DNA from 3 places in the Vibrio sp. Vb0937 genome. Region 2 is predicted to be linked to each of the others. Evidence: predicted binding sites of a transcription regulator. Region 2 holds the regulator's gene; each other region holds the start of a gene.
What was found. Region 2 encodes MetJ, which represses methionine synthesis genes. Its sites were predicted from a motif close to TTAGACNTNTANANGTCTAA; they were not measured.

Region 1 (8,265 bases), on a different contig from region 2:
CTTACACAAGATATTTGATGACTTTTTCTCGTATCAAAAAAGCGGAGGCAGTGGCTTAGGTTTGGGCTATTGCCAACGTGTTATGCGCTCCTTCGGAGGACGAATAGAGTGCCAGTCTGAATTGAATGAGTTCACAGAATTCTACTTGTATTTCCCAGTCGTACCAAACGCACCAAAACCAGAGACATTAAGAGCACCGGACTTTGATAGCTGGAAAGCAACTGCATCACATTCTGAAAATCATTCAGCTCAACACGTACAAGTATCTAAAGATGCACCAACAGTGCTCATTGTTGATGACAAAGAGGTGCAACGCACCTTGGTACAGATGTATTTAAAAAGGCTGGGAGTCAACAGCTTACAAGCAAATAATGGAGCCTCTGCGGTAGAACTATTCCACTCTCACAAGATTGATCTCGTTCTTATGGATGTCCAAATGCCGGTAATGAATGGATTTGACGCAAGCCAACGGATTAAGCAAATCACATCCTCCGTTCCAATCATTGCCTTATCTGGTGAGTCTGGAGCTAGAGAGTTGGAGCTAATTTCGAAACTCATGGATGACAGACTCGAAAAGCCCACCACGTTAAATGCACTTCAAGTCGTCATCCAAAGATGGTTACAGAACGAGAATTTTGCACCTTCCAACACTTTTTAATTTGCAAATATAGAATTGGCACTAGATGTGCATTATTGGGGTAAATCGAATTATCCAGAAGGTCAAGCAGGCTGCAAATGAGTAGCGTATGAGCTTGATAAGGAGATCGCCATGTTACTTCATCGACATACATACTACGGCTTGATTCATCATGGAATCAAAACACTGTTACTTGATCGCTTAGGCCACTATACAGAAGAAGAGTATCATCAATATCTGAGCCTGATGACTGGTAAATCCACTTGCTTCACGATGTCTCTCGAAGAGCTAGAAGCAACGGTCGATAACTTACTGCGGGAAGGCTATTTAGAAGATGTAAAAACGCTTATTTCCCAATATCAACGTGTTGCTTAAGGTTTAAAACTCTCAACTTTATTGCCGCTTCACGCGGCAATTTTTATTCTTTCCATTTGCTGTTTCGACGTGGAAGAAGCTTGCGGGCTGTACGATATACTAAGCGTTACTATTCTTACCTTAACTTCCCCAGTATTCACATCTTGTCAGATTCCGTTAGACTGTCTTCAATTCAACAATTAGGTAGATTTTGCCATCATGAAGCAGATCCTAGACTTTATACCACTCATCGTTTTCTTCGCTTTATACAAGCTGTACGACATCTATGTGGCGACAGGTGCACTGATCGCAGCAACAGGCATTCAGCTTGTCGTCACCTATGCGCTGTATAAGAAAGTCGAAAAGATGCAGCTAATAACATTTGTTATCGTCACTATCTTCGGCGGCATGACCCTTTTCTTCCACGACGACAATTTTATAAAGTGGAAAGTCACCATCATTTACGCGATTCTGGCGATTGGCTTAGCAGTGAGCCACGCATTGGGAAAATCAGCCATCAAAGGTATGCTAGGCAAGGAAATTACGTTACCTGACGCTGTTTGGGCAAAGATTAACTGGGCTTGGGTTGGCTTCTTCTCATTCTTCGCTGGCCTAAACATTTATATTGCTTACGAATTGCCGTTGGATGTTTGGGTTAACTTCAAAGTATTTGGAATGTTGATCGCGACATTTGCCTACATGTTTGCGACTGGCTTTTACATTTATAAACACATGCCAAAAGAACAAAAAAATAACTCATCCGATGTGTCCACTGATGATTAAAAACTCAGTTTTGCTATAATCCGCGACTTCACAGCGGCCTTCGGGTCGCTGTTTTGCTCCATGTATCAGTAAACCGCTCAAACAACGTACCGTTTTCAGACCATTCTTGCTGCTGTAAACCAACTTTCTCTGGTCCGGTATCTGCGGTTTTTTAAGGACCTTTGGTTCTAGGTATTTACTATGTTGGCGCTTAGTTTGAGCGCCTTTAAGATTTAGGATGTCACAATGAGTCAAGAAATTAGCTCTCCGAAAGGTCAAATGCTGCTTCGTACCCTTGCAATGCCTGCAGATACAAACGCCAATGGCGATATTTTTGGCGGTTGGATAATGTCTCAGCTCGACTTAGCGGGCGCGATTCTGGCAAAAGAGATCTCTTGTGGTCGCGTTGTCACCGTTTCGGTATCAAGCATTACGTTCAAAAAACCTGTTGGTGTGGGCGATGTCGTATGCTGCTACGGCGAATGCACTAAGATCGGCCGCACATCCATGAGTGTCGATTTGGAAGTATGGGTCAAACCCGTCAAAGCTCACGGTGTTGGCGAACGCTTCATGGTTTGTGATGCGACCTTCAACTACGTAGCCATTGACAGTGAAGGTAAACCACGTCCGGTTCAGAATTAGTCAACCTACAACGCTAACAGTTAGAAAGGATCTCACATTTTCTGTTGTTCACTTGTGAGAGACACAAAAAAGGCGTTAAATTAACACTTTACCCTACCAATTAAGGAACTATGCTATGTGGTATGTCATCTTTTCACAGGACGTTGAGAACTCGTTGGAAAAACGCATGAGCGTTCGCCCACAACACTTGGATCGCTTACAAAAGTTACAAGACGAAGGTCGCCTTCTTACAGCTGGTCCGATGCCTGCGATAGATTCTGACAATCCTGGTGAAGCTGGATTTACGGGCTCAACTGTCATCGCTGAATTCGCCTCGCTAGAGGATGCTAAAGCGTGGGCAGAAGCCGATCCTTACGTAGCGGCTGGTGTTTACGATAATGTAATCGTGAAACCGTTCAAAAAAGTGTTTTAATTTATGAAAAAATTACTGTGTCTTTTCTTGGTATTTGGTGCTCTGGCTGGCTGTTCATCAACCGATGATAATCAGCGGCAACTTGAGCTTATGGCATCAAACCGAGCAGGAGTCTTGTCAGCGGGCCTCCCTTTAGAGTACGGTCCACTGCAAATAATGCGTGTCTCATCCAACAAAAATGTTGTAGAGATGATGATGATTTATAACGATGGCGCACTCGGTGCAAAGCCGTTAAATCAAGTACTGAATACCAGTATCTATACCTATTGCAGCAACCCAGAAGTTCGCAAGCAAATTGATATGGGCTTGATGTATCGTATTAAGGTACGTAATTCTCGCGGTCAGTTGATGGCAGATGAGTTGGTTTCCGCACAGACTTGTACTCAGGTGAAGTAGCTACAGTAATTTTTGTTGCTTTCGGCATGAGACGATGATTCGCTATTATTGGATAATCTGAAAACGAAAGTTAACAGTTAAGAATAGAAAAACGGAGATCACAGTCTCCGTTTTTATTTGCTGCAACGATGTGTTACGCCAGCTCAGCACGGAGCTTCTTCGCCGCTGAAACCAGATTTGCCAATGCGGCTTCTGTCTCCTTCCAGTTTCGTGTTTTCAGCCCACAATCAGGATTTACCCACAAACGTTGAGCCGGAATTTTTTCTGCCGCTTTCTTGATTAAACCTTCAATCCATTCTTCCGTAGGAATGTTTGGTGAGTGAATGTCATAAACACCAGGGCCAATTTCGTTCGGGTAATTGAACTCTTCAAATGCTTTCAGCAGTTCCATATTTGAGCGAGATGTTTCAATGGTAATGACGTCCGCATCGAGTGCCGCAACCGAATCAATGATTTCATTGAACTCGCTGTAACACATATGAGTGTGAATCTGAGTTTCTGGTTTTGCACTTGCCGCAGAGACCTTAAAGGCATTTACGGCCCATTCTAAGTACGCTTTGTGATCGCGTTTTTTTAGTGGTAAACCTTCTCGAATGGCTGGCTCATCAATTTGAATGATATTGATGCCTGCATCTTGCAGGTCAGACACCTCATCACGCAGTGCCAAAGCAAGTTGCTGCGCAATTTCTTGACGTGTGATGTCTTCACGTGGGAACGTCCAACATAAAATCGTTACTGGTCCAGTCAACATGCCTTTCATCTGTTTGCGGGTTAGCGACTGGGCGTACGTCGACCATTCAACCGTGATCGGTTTTTCACGTTCAATGTCAGCAACTACAATGGCAGGTTTCACACAGCGAGAGCCATAACTCTGTACCCAACCAAATTTGGTCGTTTGAAAACCCGCCAAGTTCTCAGCGAAGTATTCCACCATGTCGTTACGCTCTGCTTCGCCGTGAACAAGCACATCTAGGTCGAGCGCCTCTTGACGTTTTACTGCGTCAGCAATATGTCCTTTAAGTGCTTGGATATATTCAGACTCAGATAATTGACCTGCACGATAAGCGCTGCGCTGCACCCGGATTTCACCCGTTTGAGGAAAAGAGCCGATTGTCGTTGTTGGCAACAAAGGCAAGCCCAATACTTCAGCTTGATGCGCAGCACGCTCTGCATAAGGTGCGCTGCGCTCGGCAAGTGACGCGGTAATGTTGTTTAAACGCGCTTGTACTTGAGGTTTATTCACATGTGTTGCTGTCTTGCGCGCTTTGATTGGCTGGCTATAGGTATCACAAGCGAGAATCGCATTTTGGTCACCATCGAGCGCTCGGCCAAGCAAGGCGACTTCTGCCACTTTTTGTTTTGCAAAGGCAAACCAACTTTTTACTTCTTCGCTCAGTTCTGTTTCCAGTGCTAAATCAACAGGGCTATGTAGCAGAGAACATGAACTGGCAACCCAAAGTTTGTCGCCCAGTTTCTCTTTGACTGGCTGTAGACGCTCGAGTTGGGCACTTAAATCTGAACGCCACACGTTACGACCATTCACAACGCCGGCAGAAAGCACCCACCCCTCCGGTAACTTGGCAACCACATCGTCAAGCTGCTGAGGGACGGCAGATAAATCGATATGCAAACCATCCACCGGTAGCTCTACAATTTTGTCTAGCGTATCGCTTACGGAGTCAAAGTACGTCGTTAGCAGCACTTTTACATCGCTTCGAATCACTTGGTAGGCTAGCTTAAACGAATCAGCCCATTTGCTTTCTAGCTCCAGTGACAAAATTGGCTCATCAATCTGAACCCACTCAACACCTTGACTTGCTAGCTTTGCCAAAATAGCTTGGTAAGCAGTAAGTAAGCGTGGTAGCAGGGTTAAGCGGTCAAACCCTTCTTCGACCTCTTTGCCCAAGTAAAGGTAACTGACTGGGCCAAGCAAAACAGGCTTCACTTGGTGGCCAGCTTGAAGCGCTTCGTTGACTTCTTCAAACAGTTGCGGCCAGCTCACTTCAAACGTATCGTCCTTGCTGAACTCAGGGACAATGTAATGGTAGTTTGTGTTGAACCATTTGGTCATATCCGATGCCGCAGCGCCCGCACAGCTGCAACCCGCCTGAGATTGACCGCGACCCACTTTAAACAACGTATCCAGGTTAGGGAAACCATCAGCGTGACGCTTTGGCACATGACCCAATAGCAACGTGGTCGTCAGTACATGATCGTACCAAGCGAAGTCGCCAGCGGTGGCAAAACTCAGACCAGCATCCGTTTGTGTTTGCCAGTTTTTGGCGCGTAGATCTGCCCCAACCTTTTTAAGCTCAGCTTGTTCAATTTCTCCTCGCCAGTATTTCTCCTGAGCGAATTTTAATTCTCTTTTTTCACCGATACGTGGATAACCTAATATGTGAGTCGTTGTCGCCATGTCCCTATTCCTTTCTCAATTTTGTTCAATTTGTTTGGATCAGAGCATCTTTCGGTAAAGATTAAGATGTCTGGATGGCTAAACTATCGCTCTCATCTGATATTAGAACAACGTCCATTTATTCAACTTGTTTATTAAAAAAATTCATCATGAAGCGACATGATTCGCAAATAAAAACAACAAATAGACGTCTAGACGTTTACATATCCATTTTTTGTCGTTAAGTTATTTACACGATTGCTATTCTGTTCATAGCGAGCAACAAAGGATGAAAGGAATTCATGATAGAGCTAAAACATTTGCGGACACTCACTTCGCTTCGAGACACTGGCTCTCTAACGGCGACAGCGACCGCTTTGCATCTCACTCAGTCGGCACTGTCTCATCAGATCAAAGATTTGGAGGCGCGAATTGGAGGGCAACTGTTCCTGAGAAAGACTCGTCCGGTGAAGTTCACTTCAGAGGGAGAAATCCTATTGCGTCTTGCAGAAGATATCCTTCCGAAACTCGCAAGAGCAGAAAATGATTTAGCGAGCTTGAAAGAGGACGTCAATGGCCGATTACATATGGCCATTGAATGTCACTCTTGCTTCCAATGGCTAATGCCTGCACTTAGGGAGTACCAACTTGCTTGGCCTAGCGTAACATTGGACTTTTCCTCTGGTTTTGGCTTTGAACCACTCCCAGCTCTATTGGCAGGCGAACTCGATCTCGTTATTACTTCCGATATCCAACCTCGATCTGAAGTCCACTACGAGCCTCTATTCGACTTTGAAATGCGTTTAATTACCGCAACCAACCACCCATTGGCGGAAAAAGAAATTATTGATCCGCAAGATCTCGCAGATCAAACCATGCTCTCTTATCCGGTTCAAAAACAAAGGCTAGACGTCGTAAAACACTTTCTTCAGCCAGCAGGAATAGAACCTGCGAAATGGAAGCAAGCCGACAACACTCTCATGTTAGTTCAGATGGTCTCTGCTGGATTAGGGGTGGCGGCACTACCCAATTGGGCGATTTCTGAATTTTCTCGCCAAGGTCTTATTACCAGTAAACCTTTCGGCCAAGGCTTATGGCGTCGCTTGTTTGCTGCAACGCGTCACTCAGAGAAAGAAAAGCGTTACTTACAAGCTTTTTTCGCAACCGCGAGGCTACAATGTAAAAGCCACCTTGACGGAATCAAGGTGGCTTAAAAGATTTGGGTTATGAAAGGCTTAGCGTTGATATGCTTTAAATTGGTTAGTCAATGGATCGTACTGATAACCGAGCATATCAAGCTTGCCGACTACAGACTCTACATCCATCTCATACACTGATACTAACTCGTCAAAACTGTCGCACTCTAAACGTAGCTTTTCGTTGACGATACCTAGCAAAATAGTGCTGTCCAGATTACCTACATTGCTTAAATCCATCGCGACTCTCCTCTTCGACAAGGTATATAAACAAGCGTAGTAGTAATCACGCGAATTTAAAGTGAGTGCGATCTAAAACGTGATCACCTTATACCCAAGCACCAAGAAAGCACTTGGATATAAGCCGTCTAGCTTTGTCTTTAGAATAGAGGTTAAGCCGCGAGAGAAAATAAACCTTGCAGGCTCGTCATCGACGCGAGTGCTAGCAACAAGGCAACGCTCAGTTGCACCTTTTCTGGTTTCTTATGCGTAAAAATATGCCAACACCACACAATAATTGAAGAAATTAACATAGCTAAAGACAGCAAGATTGACTGTGTTGCAGCGTTCAGTGCAGCTTCATTTAACTGGTAAGAAGCAAACAACGTTGCGATGACTAATAGCATTCCAGACACAATGCCCGTAACTGGTAAAATACGGTGAAATGCCTGTAATCTGCTGCGAGCTATCGTAAGCAGCAATTGAGAAAATGACGCCCCAAGGAAAAATATCATTAGCGCCATCGCTATCGATGCTGGCCAGCTTGATTGCTCAAATACTTGAATACTCACATACGCAAAGGCCAAACCATTCGCTAAATGCATCGCCCATAGTGGCCCTTTTTCACGCGTTTTCTTGGTTTGAACCTGAGAATAGAAGTAGAAAATAGCAAACACGATCATAAATGCTTCAATGCGAAGTGACGCAACAGCGAGCCACAATACAGCTACTGCTGGCAACATTTTATGAAGACGTCCTCGCTGACCAGGACAAATATCGCCCTTTATTAGAAGCAAAGTCAGTAGCGCTTGTGCGCCAAATAGCATCGGAGGGAAAGTAACCAGCAATTGTTGAATCATGTTGAATGCACGCTCAAAAGTCATTTTGGGGGGCGATAATATCAAATCAACTATCGCCAAACCACCGAAAGTCGGCCCCCAAATGAGCTAAAACGGTAAGACAATTTTATTCACAGAGAAGCAAGATACTTCAACGCGTCTTCCTGCGTTAAAACTCCACGGTACTCTTCTTTGGTATTACACAGTACCCAAGGGAAACGAATGCCGGTTTTAACCAACTCTCGAATAACAGAGACAGGTAAATCCTCATCAACCAACACAAATTCGGTGCTCATTATCTGATTAACAGGACGTTTCCAAATTCGGCTTTCTCGTTCAGTTTCTCGCTCTGTTCCCATCGAAGGCGTTAGGTGTAAATTCACCGTCTCTTTCGTAATTAACCCAACACAACG
Region 2 (8,265 bases):
CAAGCCAGCTAATTGCTGTAAGTATGCAGTAATTATTTGCCTTACATTTTGACACCTTCTCATTTGCTTCTACATTTAAATGAAGCCAAAGAGGAGGGTTTTGTCATGAAAGGCGATCCAATCATCATTCAACATCTCAATAAAGTGCTCGGTAACGAGCTCGTCGCTATTAATCAGTATTTTCTTCACGCCCGAATGTATAAAGACTGGGGCTTAAAGCACCTAGCAGACAAGGAATATCACGAATCTATCGATGAGATGAAGCATGCCGATCATCTAATTGAGCGTATTTTGTTCCTTGAAGGCCTACCGAACCTACAAGATTTAGGTAAGTTGATGATTGGTGAAGATACCAAGGAAATGCTCGAGTGTGACTTAAAGCTTGAAATGGCGGCTATTCCAGATTTAAAAGATGCGATTGCCTACGCTGAAGACATTCGAGATTATGTGTCTCGAGATCTCTTCCAAGATATTCTTGAAGATGAAGAAGAACATGTTGATTGGCTAGAGACGCAACTTGGCTTGATTGAAATGTCTGGTATTGAGAATTATCTCCAAGCGCAATACGTGGACGAAGAGTAACGATACTTTCTGAGTTTGCATACTCCAATAATAGTAAGAAGAAAGAGCACCTGACTCGAAAATCAGGTGCTTAACCCCGTTATCTGGTCTAATCTCTTTTATTATCGGCTTTTTAAGGATATTGCTCGCAATCTTGCCTATGAAGTTTGATTTCTATCCGATAGAATTTATGCCCCCTTACCTAAAAATAAAAAAGAGAAACGTCCATGTCTGAAGACAACCACCAAGCAGCCACTCCAGAAGAAGAACATCGCCAAAAAGCATTGGATTACCATGCTTATCCAACTCCAGGAAAGATTGCTGTCGAACTGACAAAGCCTGCGGAAACGGCGGGTGATCTTGCCCTTGCTTACAGCCCTGGTGTTGCAGAGCCAGTGCGTGAAATCGCACAAAACCCGGATAACGTGTACAAGTACACTGCAAAAGGGAACATGGTTGCTGTTATTTCTAACGGTACCGCTATTCTAGGTCTAGGTAACCTAGGTCCACTTGCATCTAAGCCAGTGATGGAAGGTAAAGCGTTACTGTTTAAGCGTTTTGCAGGTCTTGATTCTATTGATATTGAAGTTAAGCACCGCACGATCGATGAATTTGTTGATACTGTTGCGAGCATTGCAGACACTTTTGGCGGTATCAACCTTGAAGATATTAAAGCACCAGACTGTTTTGAGATTGAAAAGCGTCTGATTGAACGTTGTGATGTACCAGTATTCCACGATGATCAACATGGTACTGCTATTGTAACGGCAGCGGGTATGCTGAATGCAATCGAACTTCAAGGTAAGAAACTTGAAGATTCAACAATTGTTTGTCTTGGCGCTGGCGCTGCCGCTGTAGCGTGTATGGAGCTTCTGATCAAATGCGGCGCAATGCGCGAAAAAATCTACATGCTAGATCGCAAAGGTGTGATTCACACTCGTCGTGATGATCTTAATGAATATAAGCAGCTATTTGCGAACAATACAGATAAGCGCACACTAGAAGACGTGATTGAAGGTGCAGATCTGTTCCTAGGTGTATCTGGTCCAAACCTATTGCCAGCGGAAGCGTTGAAGTTGATGGCAGATAAGCCAATCGTATTCGCATGTTCTAACCCGGATCCTGAAATCAAGCCGGAACTTGCTCACGCAGTTCGTGATGACTTGATCATGGGTACTGGCCGTAGTGATTATCCTAACCAAGTTAACAACGTATTGTGTTTCCCATTCATTTTCCGCGGTGCTCTTGATGTGCGTGCAAGTGAAATCAATGATGAAATGAAACTTGCAGCCGTTGAGGCGATTCGTGAGCTAGCAAAAGAGCCTGTACCTGAAGCCGTATTGAAGGCTGCAGGTGTTGATAAGCTAGAGTTTGGTGCGGACTATATTATTCCAAAACCAATGGATTCACGTTTGCTACCACGTGTTGCAAAAGCGGTTGCTCAGGCGGCGGTTAATTCAGGTGTAGCTCGTATCGAGATGCCTGAAAACTACATGGCAGAGTAATATATCTTTCAGATGTGATACATAAAAAATGGGACGCTATTGCGTCCCATTTTTTATGTCATTCATTTGGCTCGAGGCAAGAGTTATTACCTGAAACCTCTTATCAGGCTTTTTTATTCTTCGTCGAATGACTCAAATTCGATGCCCATTTCCGTCATCAGCGCTTTTACTTCTGTTGGAATATCATCAGGACGGTCTTTACGAAGGTCTTCATCTGTCGGAAGTGGCTGACCTGTGTACGCGTGCAAAAATGCCTCGCATAGCAATTCGCTATTGGTTGCATGGCGTAAGTTATTGATCTGACGGCGAGTACGCTCATCAGTTAGCACCTTTAAAACTTTTAGCGGGATAGAGACGGTAATTTTTTTTACTTGTTCGCTTTTTTTGCCGTGCTCTGCATATGGGCTAATGTATTCGCCATTCCAGTCAGCCATTGCACACCTTCATTTATGTAATCGGTTAAAAATAATTTAGGTGCTGATTTTAGCTGCATTTACCGCCATAAGCAAAGACATATAGACGTCTAGAAGTGTTGACGTCTCATTTTTTGACGAGTAAAGTGAACATAACAGCAAAGGAAGCGTGTTGATCACTTTATGTTACTCATTAGATATAGCGCATTCCTATTTAGAAGTCATTACCCGTGAAAGGATACACCCATGAGCACTCGCAAACCTGCGACCATTGCAGTACGCACTGGTATTGAATCAGACAGCCAATATCATGCTGTCGTTCCACCTATTTATCTTTCCACTAACTATGGTTTTCCTGCTTTTGGTGAAGTGCCCAAGTATGATTACACACGATCTGGTAATCCAAACCGCGGACTGTTGGAAAGTGCGCTATCTGAACTTGAGTCTGGAAAAGGAGCGGTTGTTACTAACTGCGGTACGTCGGCATTAAATTTATGGGTTTCCGCTTTTCTCGGCCCAGATGATCTCATTATTGCTCCTCACGATTGTTATGGCGGCACCTATCGTCTTTTTAATACCCGAGCTAGCAAAGGCGATTTTAAGGTTCAGTTTGTCGATCAATCAGACGAACAGGCTTTAGATGCTGCATTGGCACAAAAACCAAAACTCATTTTGCTAGAAACTCCGTCAAACCCTCTGGTTCGCGTAGTGGATATTGCAGCTACCTGTGAAAAAGCGAAACAAGTCGGCGCGTTAGTTGCGGTGGACAATACCTTTTTGACACCCGTGTACCAAAAACCTTTAGAGCTAGGTGCGGATTTTGTTATCCACTCCACAACAAAGTACATCAACGGTCATTCGGACGTAATTGGTGGGGTAATCATCACCAACACAGAAGCGCATGCAGAAGAGCTTGCATGGTGGGGCAATTGTATTGGTGCAACGGGCACACCTTTCGATAGTTACATGACACTGCGAGGTATTCGTACGCTTGGTGCTCGTATGAAAGTTCATGAAGAGAGCTCACAGCAGGTACTGGCTTACCTACAGAAACAAGCGTTAGTTAAAACTATCTATCATCCAAGCCTGCCGGAACATCCAGGTCATGACATCGCTAAAAAGCAGCAAACGGGCTTTGGCTCTATGTTGAGTTTTGAGTTTGCTGGTTCGTTTGAGCAGTTAAAGGTGTTTGTGAAAGAGCTCCAACTGTTTTCATTAGCTGAATCATTAGGTGGTGTAGAAAGTTTGATTTGCCACCCGGCATCCATGACGCACCGTGCAATGGGTGAGGAGGCTCTGGCGGAGGCTGGGGTCTCTCATCAACTATTGCGTTTGTCTGTCGGTTTGGAAGATGCACAAGACCTCATCACAGATTTAGAACAAGCGTTCGCTAAAGCTACCCAGTAATAGGAGACGATAACAATGACTGTACAACGTCAGCTGCATAAGTTTGGTGGCAGTAGCTTAGCAAACCCAGAATGCTACTTACGCGTTGTGGGTATTCTCAAGGAGTATTCGACAGAAAATGATCTTGTGGTCGTATCTGCTGCAGGAAAAACCACTAACCGCTTGATTGAGTTTTTGGAAGGGTTAAGTAAAGATGGCCGAATTGCGCATGAAGCGCTTCAAAGCTTGAGACAGTTCCAAACTGAGCTAATAGAAAGCTTGTTGGAGAGTGAAGCAAAAGAAGAGCTGTTAGCTTTATTACATGATGAGTTCAGTACTCTCTCGGAGCTAACTGCACCACTCACTAATGCGCAAAAAGCTGCGGTACTGGGACACGGAGAAGTATGGTCTGCTCGCCTATTGGCCGCGTTATTATCTCAACGTTCTATCCCTGCGGTTGCACAAGATGCACGAGCGTTTTTACGTGCAGAAGCGGGAACTCAACCAGAGGTTGATCGCGCTCGTTCATACCCTTTAATTAAAGAGAACCTCGCGCAGCATAACCATAAACTTGTGGTAATTACTGGCTTTATGGCTCAGAACGAGGCAGGAGAAACCATCCTACTTGGTCGTAACGGCTCTGACTATTCTGCAACGGTCATAGGCGCGCTTGCTGAAGTCAGTACTGTCACGATTTGGAGTGATGTTGCTGGTGTCTATAGTGCCGATCCACGTTTGGTGTCTGACGCTTGTTTATTACCGTTACTTCGATTGGATGAAGCCAGTGAACTTGCTCGCTTAGCTGCCCCAGTGCTACACAGTCGTACGCTTCAGCCTGTGGCGCAAAGTACCATGGACCTTAATCTCAAGTGTAGCTATCTGCCAGAGTCGGGTTCTACTCGTATTGAGCGTGTATTGGCATCTGGTCGTGGCGCTAAAATTATTACTTCACTGGATGATGTTTTATTGGTGCAGTTGTCTTTCATGCATGGGCACGACTTCGAAAAAACACAGAGTGATGTATTACAAGCGTTGCAGCGCGCGCAATTAGAGCCATTGGCATTTGAAGCTCAATCCGATCAGCATACGCTACGCTTGGCTTACACCGCAGAAATCGCCGGTGGTGCATTGAAACACTTGCAAGAGCTTGCGGTAGAGGCAGAAATTAAGCTAAAAGAAGGTTACTCGCTCTTAGCTGCGGTAGGTGCAGGCGTTACGAAAAACGCCAATCATTGCTTTGGCTTTTATCAGAAGCTAAAGCACTCTCCGGTAGAATTTATCTCTGAAACAGACTCAGGGCTGAGCCTAGTCGCTGTTTTGCGCCGTACTGATACCGAGGCGTTGGTTCAAACGATTCATAGCCAGTTGTTCCAAGCGCAAAAACGCGTGGCAGTGGCTTTATGTGGCAAGGGTAATATTGGTTCTAGTTGGCTAAATTTATTTGCTACGCAAAAAAGTGAGCTCGAAAAACGTCATGGTATGAGCTTTGATCTTGTCGCGGTTGTGGATAGCCAAACCTATTGGTTCGATGAGCAAGGTATTGAGGCGGCGAGTGTTGCTGAACGATTTGATGATGAAAGCATAGCAAACAATGGGGATTGGCTGGCACGTTTGGGAGCGCTTAAAAGCTATGATGAAGCCGTCGTGCTTGATGTTACCGCGAGTAAAGAGTTAGCTCAGCGCTACGTAGAAATCGCACAGCAAGGCATTCATTTGATTTCCGCTAACAAAGTGGCCGGTTCCGCAGATAGTCAGTACTACCATCAGGTTCAAGATGCATTCGCTAAAATTGGTCGTCATTGGCTATACAACGCAACGGTTGGTGCTGGGTTACCGATAAACCATACCGTGCGAGATCTTCGTGAAAGTGGGGATGAAATCGTCGCTCTATCGGGGATTTTCTCGGGGACGTTATCATGGCTGTTCCAACAGTTTGATGGTTCTGTGCCATTTAATGATTTAGTCGATCTTGCTTGGCAGCAAGGGTTAACCGAACCTGACCCTCGTTCTGATTTAGATGGCTCCGATGTAATGCGTAAGTTAGTCATCTTGGCTCGAGAGTCGGGCCTAGATATAGAACCAGACAGCGTTAAAGTTGAGTCTTTGGTTCCAGAAGAATTAAGAGAACTGAGCTTAGATGATTTCTTCGATAATGGAGCGTTGTTGAGTGAAATACTTCAAGAGCGTCTGACAAAAGCACAGAGAAACGATCAAGTGCTTCGCTATGTGGCGCGTTTAGAAAAAAATGGTAAAGCAACGGTGGGAGTCGAAGCGTTATCTCGTGAGCACGCGCTCGCCAACTTATTGCCATGCGATAACATTTTTGCCATAGAGAGCAAGTGGTACAAAGATAACCCTCTGGTCATTCGAGGACCAGGCGCAGGCAGAGAAGTGACAGCCGGCGCTATTCAATCCGACCTCAACCGATTGGCTGGTTTATTTTAAAGTTGCGATTGACCTAAAACCCTGGAATTAATCCAGGGTTTTTTATTCCCCTATCAGTGCCATACTGAAGTCATAACCCGTGCAAAATGGTGAGATGATGCTCAAGTAGAAACTTGAACTATCTTCATTATTAACGTGAGAAAAATTCATAATTACAAGGTTGACATTAAATCGTATTCAATACATTCTGTAGACATATAGACGTCTAAACGTCGATTTTAAGGATTTGTTTTCGTGGCGGAGTGCCGCAGGGAGAGTAAGATGGGATATACGCACGCAGGCCATATCGACGCCTTGAACCAGAATATTGCTGAGTTATCAGATAACATCAATGTATCGTTTGAGTTTTTTCCGCCAAGCAGCGCTAAGATGGAAGAAACACTTTGGAATTCAGTGCACCGTCTTAAAACGCTTCAACCTAAATTTGTTTCTGTGACTTACGGTGCGAACTCCGGCGAGCGTGACAGAACACACTCCATCATTAAAGAAATTAAAGCCACAACCGGATTGGTTGCCGCTCCCCATCTCACTTGTATTGATGCGACTCGTGAAGAGTTGATTAATATTGCCGATGATTATTGGAACAATGGTATTGAAAATATCGTCGCTCTGCGTGGTGATATTCCTCCAGGTGGCGGTGCGCCTGATATGTATGCCTCGGATTTGGTTGAGCTGCTGAAATCACGCCACGATTTCGATATCTCCGTTGCTGCATTCCCTGAGGTTCACCCTGAAGCTAAAAGCGCTCAGTCTGACTTATTGAACCTAAAACGTAAGGTAGATGCAGGTGCAAACCGTGCTATTACTCAGTTCTTTTTTGACGTTGAGTCTTACCTGCGATTCCGTGACCGTTGTGTCGCAGCAGGAATTGACGTAGAAATTGTGCCAGGAATTTTGCCTGTATCGAACTTTAAGCAAGCTTCTCGCTTTGCGGCACAGAACAACGTGAAAGTACCAGGATGGATGAGCAAACAATTCGATGGTTTGGATGATGATCCGGTGACTCGCCAGCTTGTAGGAGCTAGCCAAGCTATTGATATGGTGCGTGTACTGAGTCGTGAAGGGGTTAAGGACTTTCACTTCTACACACTAAACCGTGCAGAGATGACTTACGCGTTATGCCATACGTTGGGTGTTCGTCCTCGCGCAGTAGTCGGTGCGTAAATCTGGTTTCAAAAGGATAAAAGGCTTGCCAAGTGGCAAGCCTTTTTCGTTTTATCAAAGCAAAAGGAGTTTAACCAATCACTTCAAGTTCAGTTAGAACTTCTTCTGCCCAAGTGATCCAAGTTTCACGTAACAGAAGGTTACGGCGAAGCGTTAGACGTTCTAGGCGAGCTTGTTTATCTAAAGTTGACGGCGTTGCGTAGTAAGCCGCTTCAATTTCTTTGTAGTGAGAAACCAGTTTGCGAGACTCTTCAACTAGCTCGGCGAGTTGGTCACGGAATGGAGCTGCAGGTTGAACGGCACATGCCATCAATTTCGCTGAAAACTCATCACGAACTGTTGGGTGTGCAGTTGGTTGATCAAACCACTCTCCTAAAGCGCTGCGACCAGCGTCTGTAATGGAGTAAACCTTGCGGTCTGGTTTGCCTTCTTGGGGTTCTAATACGCAAGTAACCAGTTCTTTCTCAGCCATTTTGTTGAGTTCACGGTACACCTGTTGGTGGCTTGCTTTCCAGAAGTAACCGATGCTAGCAGAGAATTCTTTAGTGATATCGTAACCGGTTGCGTCGCGAGTGCTAAGAACAGTTAAGATTACGTGTGGTAATGACATGTCTTCAATCCAAATGGTCAATAAACTTGTAAACAAGCTACTTATACTTTCAGCTGCGCTCTTACTGGCACTTGAGTTTTTTAATGTATAAGTAGCACCAACAATGTTGGTCCTGTCACCTTAAAGCCGTTTATCACCTAGAGAGATGGGGAGTCCCATCAAGGCTGGAGCAGGTATGATT
Region 3 (8,265 bases), on a different contig from region 2:
CGAATTTCACGCCACCAGCGTAATCAAGGTCGGAACTCAAAATACTCACATCAATATTGTATTTACGAGAAATTTGCGACATTAACGGTGCATCGACGGTTGCGCCAGTAAACTCTAAGCGAACCAACGGGTAGCTGCCATCAACACGCTCTGCTTGCAGACGTGCTTGGTAATCTTCAGGAATGGAAAGATCCAGCGTTGAGCGAATGAATTGGTGTGCCAGCTCTGTCTTAGGGTGCGCAAAAATATCGCCAACGGTGCCTTTTTCCACCAGCTCACCACCACCGATGATTGCTACTTCGTGACAGATACTTTTTACGACTTCCATTTCGTGAGTGATAAGTAAAATCGTGATGTTGAGTTTGCGGTTGATCTCTTTCAATAACTCAAGGATAGATTGAGTTGTTGCCGGGTCTAGCGCACTAGTGGCCTCATCACAAAGCAGCACGCTAGGATCGGATGCCAATGCACGAGCAATTGCCACACGCTGTTTTTGTCCGCCACTTAAGTTAGATGGGTAGCTCTCGTGTTTGTCGGCTAAGCCCACAAGCTTTAGCAACTCAGTTACTTTTGTTGTGATTTGCGATTTGTCTTTACCTGCCAGTTCTAGTGGCAGTGCTACATTATCAAACACAGTACGAGACGAAAGCAGGTTAAAGTGCTGGAAGATCATGCCAATGTTACGGCGTGTTTCGACTAGTTGTTTTTTGCTGAGTTTGGTTAGATCCACACCATCAACGATGATGGAACCAGAGGTCGGCGCTTCTAACATGTTGACACAGCGGATCAGCGTACTTTTACCAGCACCTGATGAACCGATAACACCAAAGATAGTGCCTTTGTCGATGTGTAGGTTAATGTCTTTCAGGGCAAGGATTTCCTTACTGCCTTGGTAGAACACTTTATTGACGTTTTTTATTTCTATCATGTTTCAACCTGCCCAAAGATACGGGGAACTTCGCTGTCAAAAACGGCCTTTGACAGAACTTAATGTTGAGCTTTATCTCAATTTTCAGTTGATGCTATGGGTTAAGCAGAATGAAGTCAATAGATATTTTTACGTCTAGACGTCTAAATGTATGGATGTTCTGTTTTGAAGCGAAGATGTATAGATAACAAGCAGGAGGTAGATGGCGGGGCACCCTCAGATTTACCGATTCTTGCCCAACAAATCAACTGTTTTGTCGAGGCCTAGAATGAATTAGATAGTGTTGAAGTTTATAAGGTATGTAATAATCTGATTAAACCGAGTTAATAGAGAAATACGTTTTGGCAAAACCTGCTGTTTTTATCGATCGTGATGGCGTGATAAACGTTGACCACGGCTACGTTCATGACGAACATGATTTTGAGTACATTGATGGTGTATTTGAAGCGACGAAAGCGCTAAAAGATAAAGGCTACCTTCTAGTGTTAGTGACGAATCAATCGGGCATCGCACGCGGTAAATTCAGTGAAGACCGTTTCTTGTCTCTGACTCAATGGATGGATTGGAACTTTGCTGATAATGGTGTTGAGTTCGATGGTATCTATTACTGTCCACATCATCCAGAACATGGCATTGGCGAGTACAAGCAAGATTGTGAGTGCCGTAAGCCAAAACCAGGTATGTTCATTTCTGCGCGTGACTTCTTGAAGATCGACATGGAGAAATCTGTGATGATCGGCGATAAAGCTGAAGACATGATGGCAGCAGAAGCGGCAGGCGTTGGCACTAAGATTTTGGTTCGCACTGGTAAGCCAGTAACGGAACAGGGCGAAGCCATTGCAACGGTAGTATTAGATAGCATTGCAGATGTGCCTGCGTACTTAAACAAGTAATCTTCATTACTGACTGAGATAAGGGAAGCCACTGCTTCCCTTTTGTTTGATTCCTTCTTTTAATCTGAACACTTATGAGCAAAAAACTCACCATTCTTGATATCGCAAAATTGGCAGGCGTGGGCAAATCAACAGTAAGCCGTGTGCTTACTAACGATCCCAAGGTAAAACCGCAAACGCGTGAGAAGGTAGAGCAAATCATTCGTGAATCAGGCTACGTCCCATCAAAGTCGGCGCAGTCGATGCGTGGTGGCAGCCAAAAAGTCATTGGGGTTATCATCTCCCGTTTAGACTCACCATCAGAAAATCGCGCCGTTGGTACCATGCTCAATGCTTTGTATTCCGCTGGTTATGATGCGGTGATCATGGAGAGCCAATTCGATCGCGATAAAACCAATGAGCATTTGGATGTGCTTAAACGTCGCAACGTCGATGGGGTGATCGTGTTTGGTTTTACTGGATGTGATGAGCGAGCATTGGCGGAGTGGGGTAATCGTATCGTCGTGATCGCGATGGACACGCAAATGGTTTCCTCGATCAACTACGATAACCAAGGTGTGATAGACATGGCTTTGTCTCACCTTGAGCAGCAATCTTTATCTCGCATTGCTTATATTGGTGTTGACCCTGAAGACAAAACCACTGGCTTAGCTCGTCTAAATGCTTATAAAGCTTGGTGTCAACGCAAGCAAATTGCACCTTGTTTCCAAACGGGTAAGTTGAGCCATGAAAGTGCTTATCAGTTGGTAGACAAAGTCCTTCAATCTGATACTCAGGCCATCGTGTGCGCCAGTGACACTATCGCGTTGGGCGTGATTAAGCGTCTTCAAGAGTTAGGACGTGAAGACGTGGTTGTGACAGGTGTTGGTGGTAATGAATTGCTCTCTTTCCTTTTCCCTAAAGTATTTAGTGTCGACCCAGGTTATACCCTTGCAGGTGAGAAGTCCGCTAACATGCTGATCAATCAATTAAATGGCGATGAGGAAGTGGTTCACTTTACTCAACAGCCTATCGTTTATTGACCCACACTAAAACGATCTGCTCTAAAATTATACTGTGATCACTCTCAATTAATGGGACTGTTCCCATTTTGTTTTTTGCCTTCGGATGGCAATATTAAAATTAAGAAATGGGAATGTTCCCATTTATAAAAACAAAATGATGAATCGAATGTATCCAATACAGGGTGGACAAAGTTATGAGTAAGATTGCGCGTAAAGACGTGGAGCGTCTTATTGAGCTGGTCGGGGGGCCGGACAACATTGCCAGTGTAAGTCACTGTTTAACTCGCTTGCGTTTTGTTCTAAATGATACGGACAAAGCAGATACGAAACAGTTAGAAGCATTACCGATGGTGAAGGGCTGCTTTACCAACGCAGGCCAGTTCCAAGTGGTTATCGGTACTGAAGTGGATGAAGTTTACAAGGTACTGATCGGACTGACGGGTAAAAGTGAAGCCAGCAAAGACGAAGCGAAGAACGCTGCTCGTCAAAACATGAATATCGTTGAGCGTGGTATTTCCCACCTTGCAGAAATCTTTGTACCACTGCTACCTGCGATCATTACCGGTGGTCTGATCCTTGGTTTCCGTAACGTGATTGGCGACATCAAGATGTTTGATGGTCAAACGCTAACGGAAATCAGCCAGTTTTGGGCAACGGTACACTCTTTCTTATGGCTGATTGGTGAGGCGATCTTCTTCTTCCTACCGGTTGGCGTGTGTTGGTCGACAGTGAAAAAGCTCGGCGGTACTCCGATTCTGGGTATCACGCTTGGTGTAACATTGGTTTCGCCACAGTTGATGAACGCCTACCTGATTGGTAAGCAAGTACCCGAAGTGTGGGACTTTGGCTTATTTGCCATCGAGAAAGTGGGCTATCAGGCGCAAGTGATTCCAGCAATGCTTGCTGGTATGGCTCTGGCGTTTATTGAAACCAACTTAAAACGCATCATTCCGTCTTACCTTTACCTAGTGGTTGTGCCGTTTGTCTCTATCATTGTGTCTGTGATTCTTGCGCACTCTATCATTGGCCCATTCGGTCGTATGTTGGGTGATGGTGTTGCTTTCGCAGCAAAAGCAGCCATGACAGGTGACTTCGCAATGATTGGCTCAACCATCTTCGGCTTCCTATACGCGCCATTGGTCATTACTGGTATTCACCACACCACCAACGCGGTTGACCTTCAATTAATGCAAGAGCTAGGCGGCACGCCAATTTGGCCTCTGATTGCGCTTTCAAATATTGCTCAAGCGTCTGCGGTCGTCGGCATCATTATCATCAGTAAAAAACACGGCGAGCGTGATATCTCAGTGCCTGCGGCTATCTCTGCTTACCTTGGCGTGACTGAACCGGCGATGTACGGCATCAACTTGAAATACAAGTTCCCAATGTTGAGCGCGATGATCGGTAGTGCGTGTGCTGCTGCTATTTGTGGTAGTGCGGGCGTAATGGCGAACGGTATCGGTGTGGGCGGTTTGCCGGGCATCTTGTCTATCCAACCGCAGTTCTGGGGCATTTTTGCTTTGGCTATGTTAGTCGCAATGCTGGTACCTGCTGCATTAACGTTAATTCTTTATAAGCGTGCACAAGCCAAAGGTGAGCTTGAGCCTGCAAACGCGTAATTCTATTTGAGGCAGTGACTTGGCTGCCTCCTCCTATTTTTCTTTTCAAATTTTAAGTTTCCGATTACTGGTAAGTGAGTGTTAGAAATGGCTATGACCAAGCATGATGAGAGCTGGTGGAAAACCGCAACCATCTATCAAATTTACCCAAAAAGCTTTTGTGACAGTGGCAGTAAAGGCACGGGCGACATCAAAGGGATCATTTCTAAGCTGGATTATCTTAAGCATCTTGGTGTGGATGCGATTTGGCTGACGCCGGTTTACCAATCGCCAATGATCGACAACGGTTATGACATCTCCGATTACTACTCGATCAACCCTGAGTTCGGCACGATGCAAGACTTTGATACTTTGCTAGCAGAAGCGCATCAGTTGGGTATTCGTATCATCATGGACATTGTAGTGAACCACACGTCGACAGAACACAAGTGGTTCCAATCCGCACTGGGTGATAAAAACAGCCCATACCGTGATTACTACATCTGGAAAGATCCGGTAGATGGTGCTGAACCAAACAACTGGCAATCAAAGTTTGGTGGCAACGCTTGGGCGCTGGATGAAAAAACAGGCCAGTACTATTTGCACCTTTTTGCTAAAGAGCAAGCGGACTTAAACTGGGAAAACCCAGTAGTGCGTGAAGAAGTGAAAGAAGTCATCAGCTTCTGGGCAGAAAAAGGAGTGGATGGTTTCCGTCTCGACGTTATCAACCTGATTTCCAAGCAGCAAGATTTTCCAAGTGACGATATTGGTGATGGTCGTCGTTTCTACACGGATGGTCCACGTGTGCACGAATACCTTCAAGAGATTAGCGAATCTGTGTTTCAAAAATACGGCAGCGTGACGGTGGGTGAAATGTCTTCCACTACGCTAGAGCACTGCCAGCAATATTCTTCGCTAGACGGCAAAGAGCTATCCATGGTGTTCAACTTCCATCATCTGAAAGTCGATTATCCAAATGGTGAAAAATGGACCAAAGCGCCGTTTGATTTCATTCAGTTAAAACAGATCTTCAATCATTGGCAAACGGGCTTAAATGGCAAAGGGTGGGGGGCGCTGTTCTGGTGTAACCACGACCAGCCACGCGTTGTGAGCCGATTAGGTAACGACGAGCAATACCGTGTTGAATCTGCCAAGATGCTTGCGGCATCAGTGCACATGATGCAAGGCACACCTTATGTTTACCAGGGGGAAGAGATCGGCATGACCAACCCGGATTATACCGAAATCAGCCAATATCGTGATGTTGAAAGTACTAACATGTACGACATTATGGTCAACCGTGATGGTGTATCTCATGACGATATGATGGCGATCTTGGCACAGAAGTCGCGTGATAATTCACGTACACCAATGCAATGGAACAGTGCAAAACACGCGGGCTTTACTGAGGGAACGCCGTGGCTTGAAGTGGCGCAGAATTACTCTGAAATCAATGCTGAAGCTGCGGTTGCCGATTTGAACTCGGTGTTCTACTTTTACAAGCGTCTGATTGAACTGCGTAAACAGGTTCCAGTCATCACCGATGGCCGTTATGAAGATTTACTGCCAGAGCACAAACGTATTTTCGCTTACGCTCGTCAGAACGATAAGCAAACGCTGCTGTGTATCAATAACTACTACGCTGAAGAGGTGGAATGCGTTCTGCCAGAACGTTTTGATATGAGTAAAGCGAAAAACTTGCTATCTAACTATCAAAACTCAGCGAGCGCAGTCGCGTCAAACCATCAAGTGTTACGACCTTACGAAACTCGTATTTTGTTGATAGAAGAATAAACTCGGGTGTCATCACCCCTAAGATTGATATTCGAGATGAAGGCTTTGGTGTGCTCCCCAAAGCCTTCTTTTATTGAGATATCTCTAGCTTATTTTGTTTCAATCGCTGTTAGCTGCACTTTCTCTTCGTTGATTTGTACTTGTTGTACTTTCTGCAGTTCAATTTGTTCTATCAGACCTAAGCTCGGATTAAACCAACGTTCTGCCGAAGTGGCGAACTCCATTGAGTCCATGTCATCACAGTTTAGGTTGTAGATGTTCTCTTCCATCAGGTATGCCGCTTCAATTTTCTTGCCTGAGATCGAGAACGATTTACGCACGCCAGTTTCTCGGATTTGCTGTTGCCAAACCACTTGGCAAGATGCTGTCATAGGAAGGTTTTGTACCCACTCATGCTCTTCAAAACGGTCTAGAAGGTTGTGAACTGCGTAGCCTGTAAGAATGGTTTGCAGAGACATAGTTTCTTCACCGATGTCAATATTCGGGCTTTTCTCTTTTACGTCGTCACCGTTTAGGCGGAAAATCGGACCGCTGTGCATAAGCATGGCAATAAACTGATGACCAATGAAATAAGCGTCAGTGATTTCATGGAGTGCACCATCTGATCCTGCAAAGTAAAGCGTATTGCTCTCTTCGTCGTCGTTGTACTGCTCGTCTGAATAGTAGAACTGTTCGGCGCCGTAGTTCACCAAGTCATTAACCAACTGGACCATTGCCTCGCTGTTTGGGATTTGTGCCAATGCTGCCAATATTTGCTCGCGACCCATCGCTTGGAAGCTCAGTTTCATGTCGCCTTCTGGTTGGCCATCCAAGCTAAATGCGTAGTTTAGCTGTGTGCTTGGCGTGGGAGCGAAGATTGAGTTGTGAATCGAGACGTCGAAACTTTCTTGAGGCACTTTGTTTGGATTCGCACTGCCAGAAGACGAACCTCCGCCACAGCCGTAAAGAGCCAGAGTTGCTGCCGCGATAAGCGTCATTTTGTTTAGCATGGTTTACATTCCTGATTGATAAGGCCGCTTCATGTTGGGCCGTTGCTTGAATGCGAGCATGCTAAGTTCAGCGAGAGAAAAAGGGCAAAAAACAAAAGCTAACAGGGGTTAACGAAAGCTTAATTTTATATTTAGGTCTTTGTTTTATTGGTGGTTATTTCGTTGGCCACATTAGTGCAATACTCGTTAATGAGCGCTTTCCATCGGCTTATGATTTCTTGATCGGTCACACTAACATGCAACGTTTTCCACGGTTGGAGGCAAGTCTCTTTTGATTCAGATTGAGAAAGACGCTCAAACAAGGTTTCGGAAGGTAAAACGCGCAGCAGCGCCACCAGTGATTCCATGTAGTTGAGACGGAACTGTTCAAGTTTGTTCTGCTTGTGAGCAATGTGAGACACAAAGGTATAAATCAGTGCGTTTTGGATACGTGAGTCGCCATCTGGTGTCGTTAACAGAGCTTTTGCCCTGTCTAAGTTACCTAATTTGAAATGCAATAGACCTAACCAGAGGCTCAGCTCATCTGGCAAAACATCAAACGACGATTGTACTTGAGTTAAATACGCTTCCAGCTTTTGATGTTCGTGCTCGTATAAGGCTAGATGTCTTGCCGTTGTGATAGCCGCAAACTCATCAGATTGTCGGAGAGGTTGGCTAGAAAAGGCATTCTCGAATAACATTTTTTTGTGAATATCCGAAAGCTGCCACGTACTTGCCGAAGGTGCAGGCAGATTGAAGTATTGCGCGACATCCGAATGCATTTGGAAAATATCCGATTGTAAGTCAGATAAACGCAGTGTGTACTCATTGCGAAACGCCAACTTGCCCGTCGCAGGATAAATAAGGTTCATCTGCGCTTTCAAGATGCCCTGTTTTGTGCCGTCTTTTAACTCGATATTGAGCTCGTAGTCGCTGGTCTGCATGTTTCGTGCGCCAGGGAAATATGGCGTATGACCGATAGGATCAAGAAAGTAACTAGGAGCATCTTGGTTGGCGATGTCGGTGTATGGATATTCAACCTGTTGTTGCAGCAAGATGGCTTTGACCAGTATGCGGTAT

Region 1: a site for MetJ is predicted at 5,803-5,822, ahead of metE (5-methyltetrahydropteroyltriglutamate--homocysteine S-methyltransferase). Genes of this name have one in related genera too.
Region 3: a site for MetJ is predicted at 1,056-1,075, ahead of metN (methionine ABC transporter ATP-binding protein MetN). Genes of this name have one in related genera too.

Annotation. Positions count from the first base shown of each region.
Region 1 covers NZ_JAWOTK010000027.1:15,029-23,293, reverse strand. The annotation lists gene R7P67_RS20070 (hybrid sensor histidine kinase/response regulator) at 1-658, shown strand, start outside; gene R7P67_RS20065 (hypothetical protein) at 770-1,012, shown strand; gene R7P67_RS20060 (septation protein A) at 1,211-1,774, shown strand; gene yciA (acyl-CoA thioester hydrolase YciA) at 2,000-2,395, shown strand; gene R7P67_RS20050 (YciI family protein) at 2,511-2,807, shown strand; gene R7P67_RS20045 (GspS/AspS pilotin family protein) at 2,811-3,203, shown strand; gene metE (5-methyltetrahydropteroyltriglutamate--homocysteine S-methyltransferase) at 3,337-5,619, opposite strand; gene metR (HTH-type transcriptional regulator MetR) at 5,901-6,812, shown strand; gene R7P67_RS20030 (DUF4250 domain-containing protein) at 6,834-7,034, opposite strand; gene R7P67_RS20025 (hypothetical protein) at 7,187-7,897, opposite strand; gene R7P67_RS20020 (EAL domain-containing protein) at 7,984-8,265, opposite strand, start outside.
Region 2 covers NZ_JAWOTK010000035.1:580-8,844, forward strand. The annotation lists gene R7P67_RS21315 ((2Fe-2S)-binding protein) at 1-12, shown strand, start outside; gene bfr (bacterioferritin) at 106-582, shown strand; gene R7P67_RS21325 (malic enzyme-like NAD(P)-binding protein) at 789-2,066, shown strand; gene metJ (met regulon transcriptional regulator MetJ) at 2,180-2,500, opposite strand; gene R7P67_RS21335 (O-succinylhomoserine (thiol)-lyase) at 2,726-3,886, shown strand; gene R7P67_RS21340 (bifunctional aspartate kinase/homoserine dehydrogenase II) at 3,902-6,310, shown strand; gene metF (methylenetetrahydrofolate reductase) at 6,572-7,474, shown strand; gene R7P67_RS21350 (PadR family transcriptional regulator) at 7,545-8,084, opposite strand.
Region 3 covers NZ_JAWOTK010000008.1:6,765-15,029, reverse strand. The annotation lists gene metN (methionine ABC transporter ATP-binding protein MetN) at 1-928, opposite strand, end outside; gene gmhB (D-glycero-beta-D-manno-heptose 1,7-bisphosphate 7-phosphatase) at 1,270-1,821, shown strand; gene treR (trehalose operon repressor TreR) at 1,896-2,843, shown strand; gene treB (PTS trehalose transporter subunit IIBC) at 3,020-4,444, shown strand; gene treC (alpha,alpha-phosphotrehalase) at 4,532-6,217, shown strand; gene R7P67_RS12695 (hypothetical protein) at 6,307-7,206, opposite strand; gene R7P67_RS12690 (transcriptional regulator) at 7,338-8,265, opposite strand, start outside.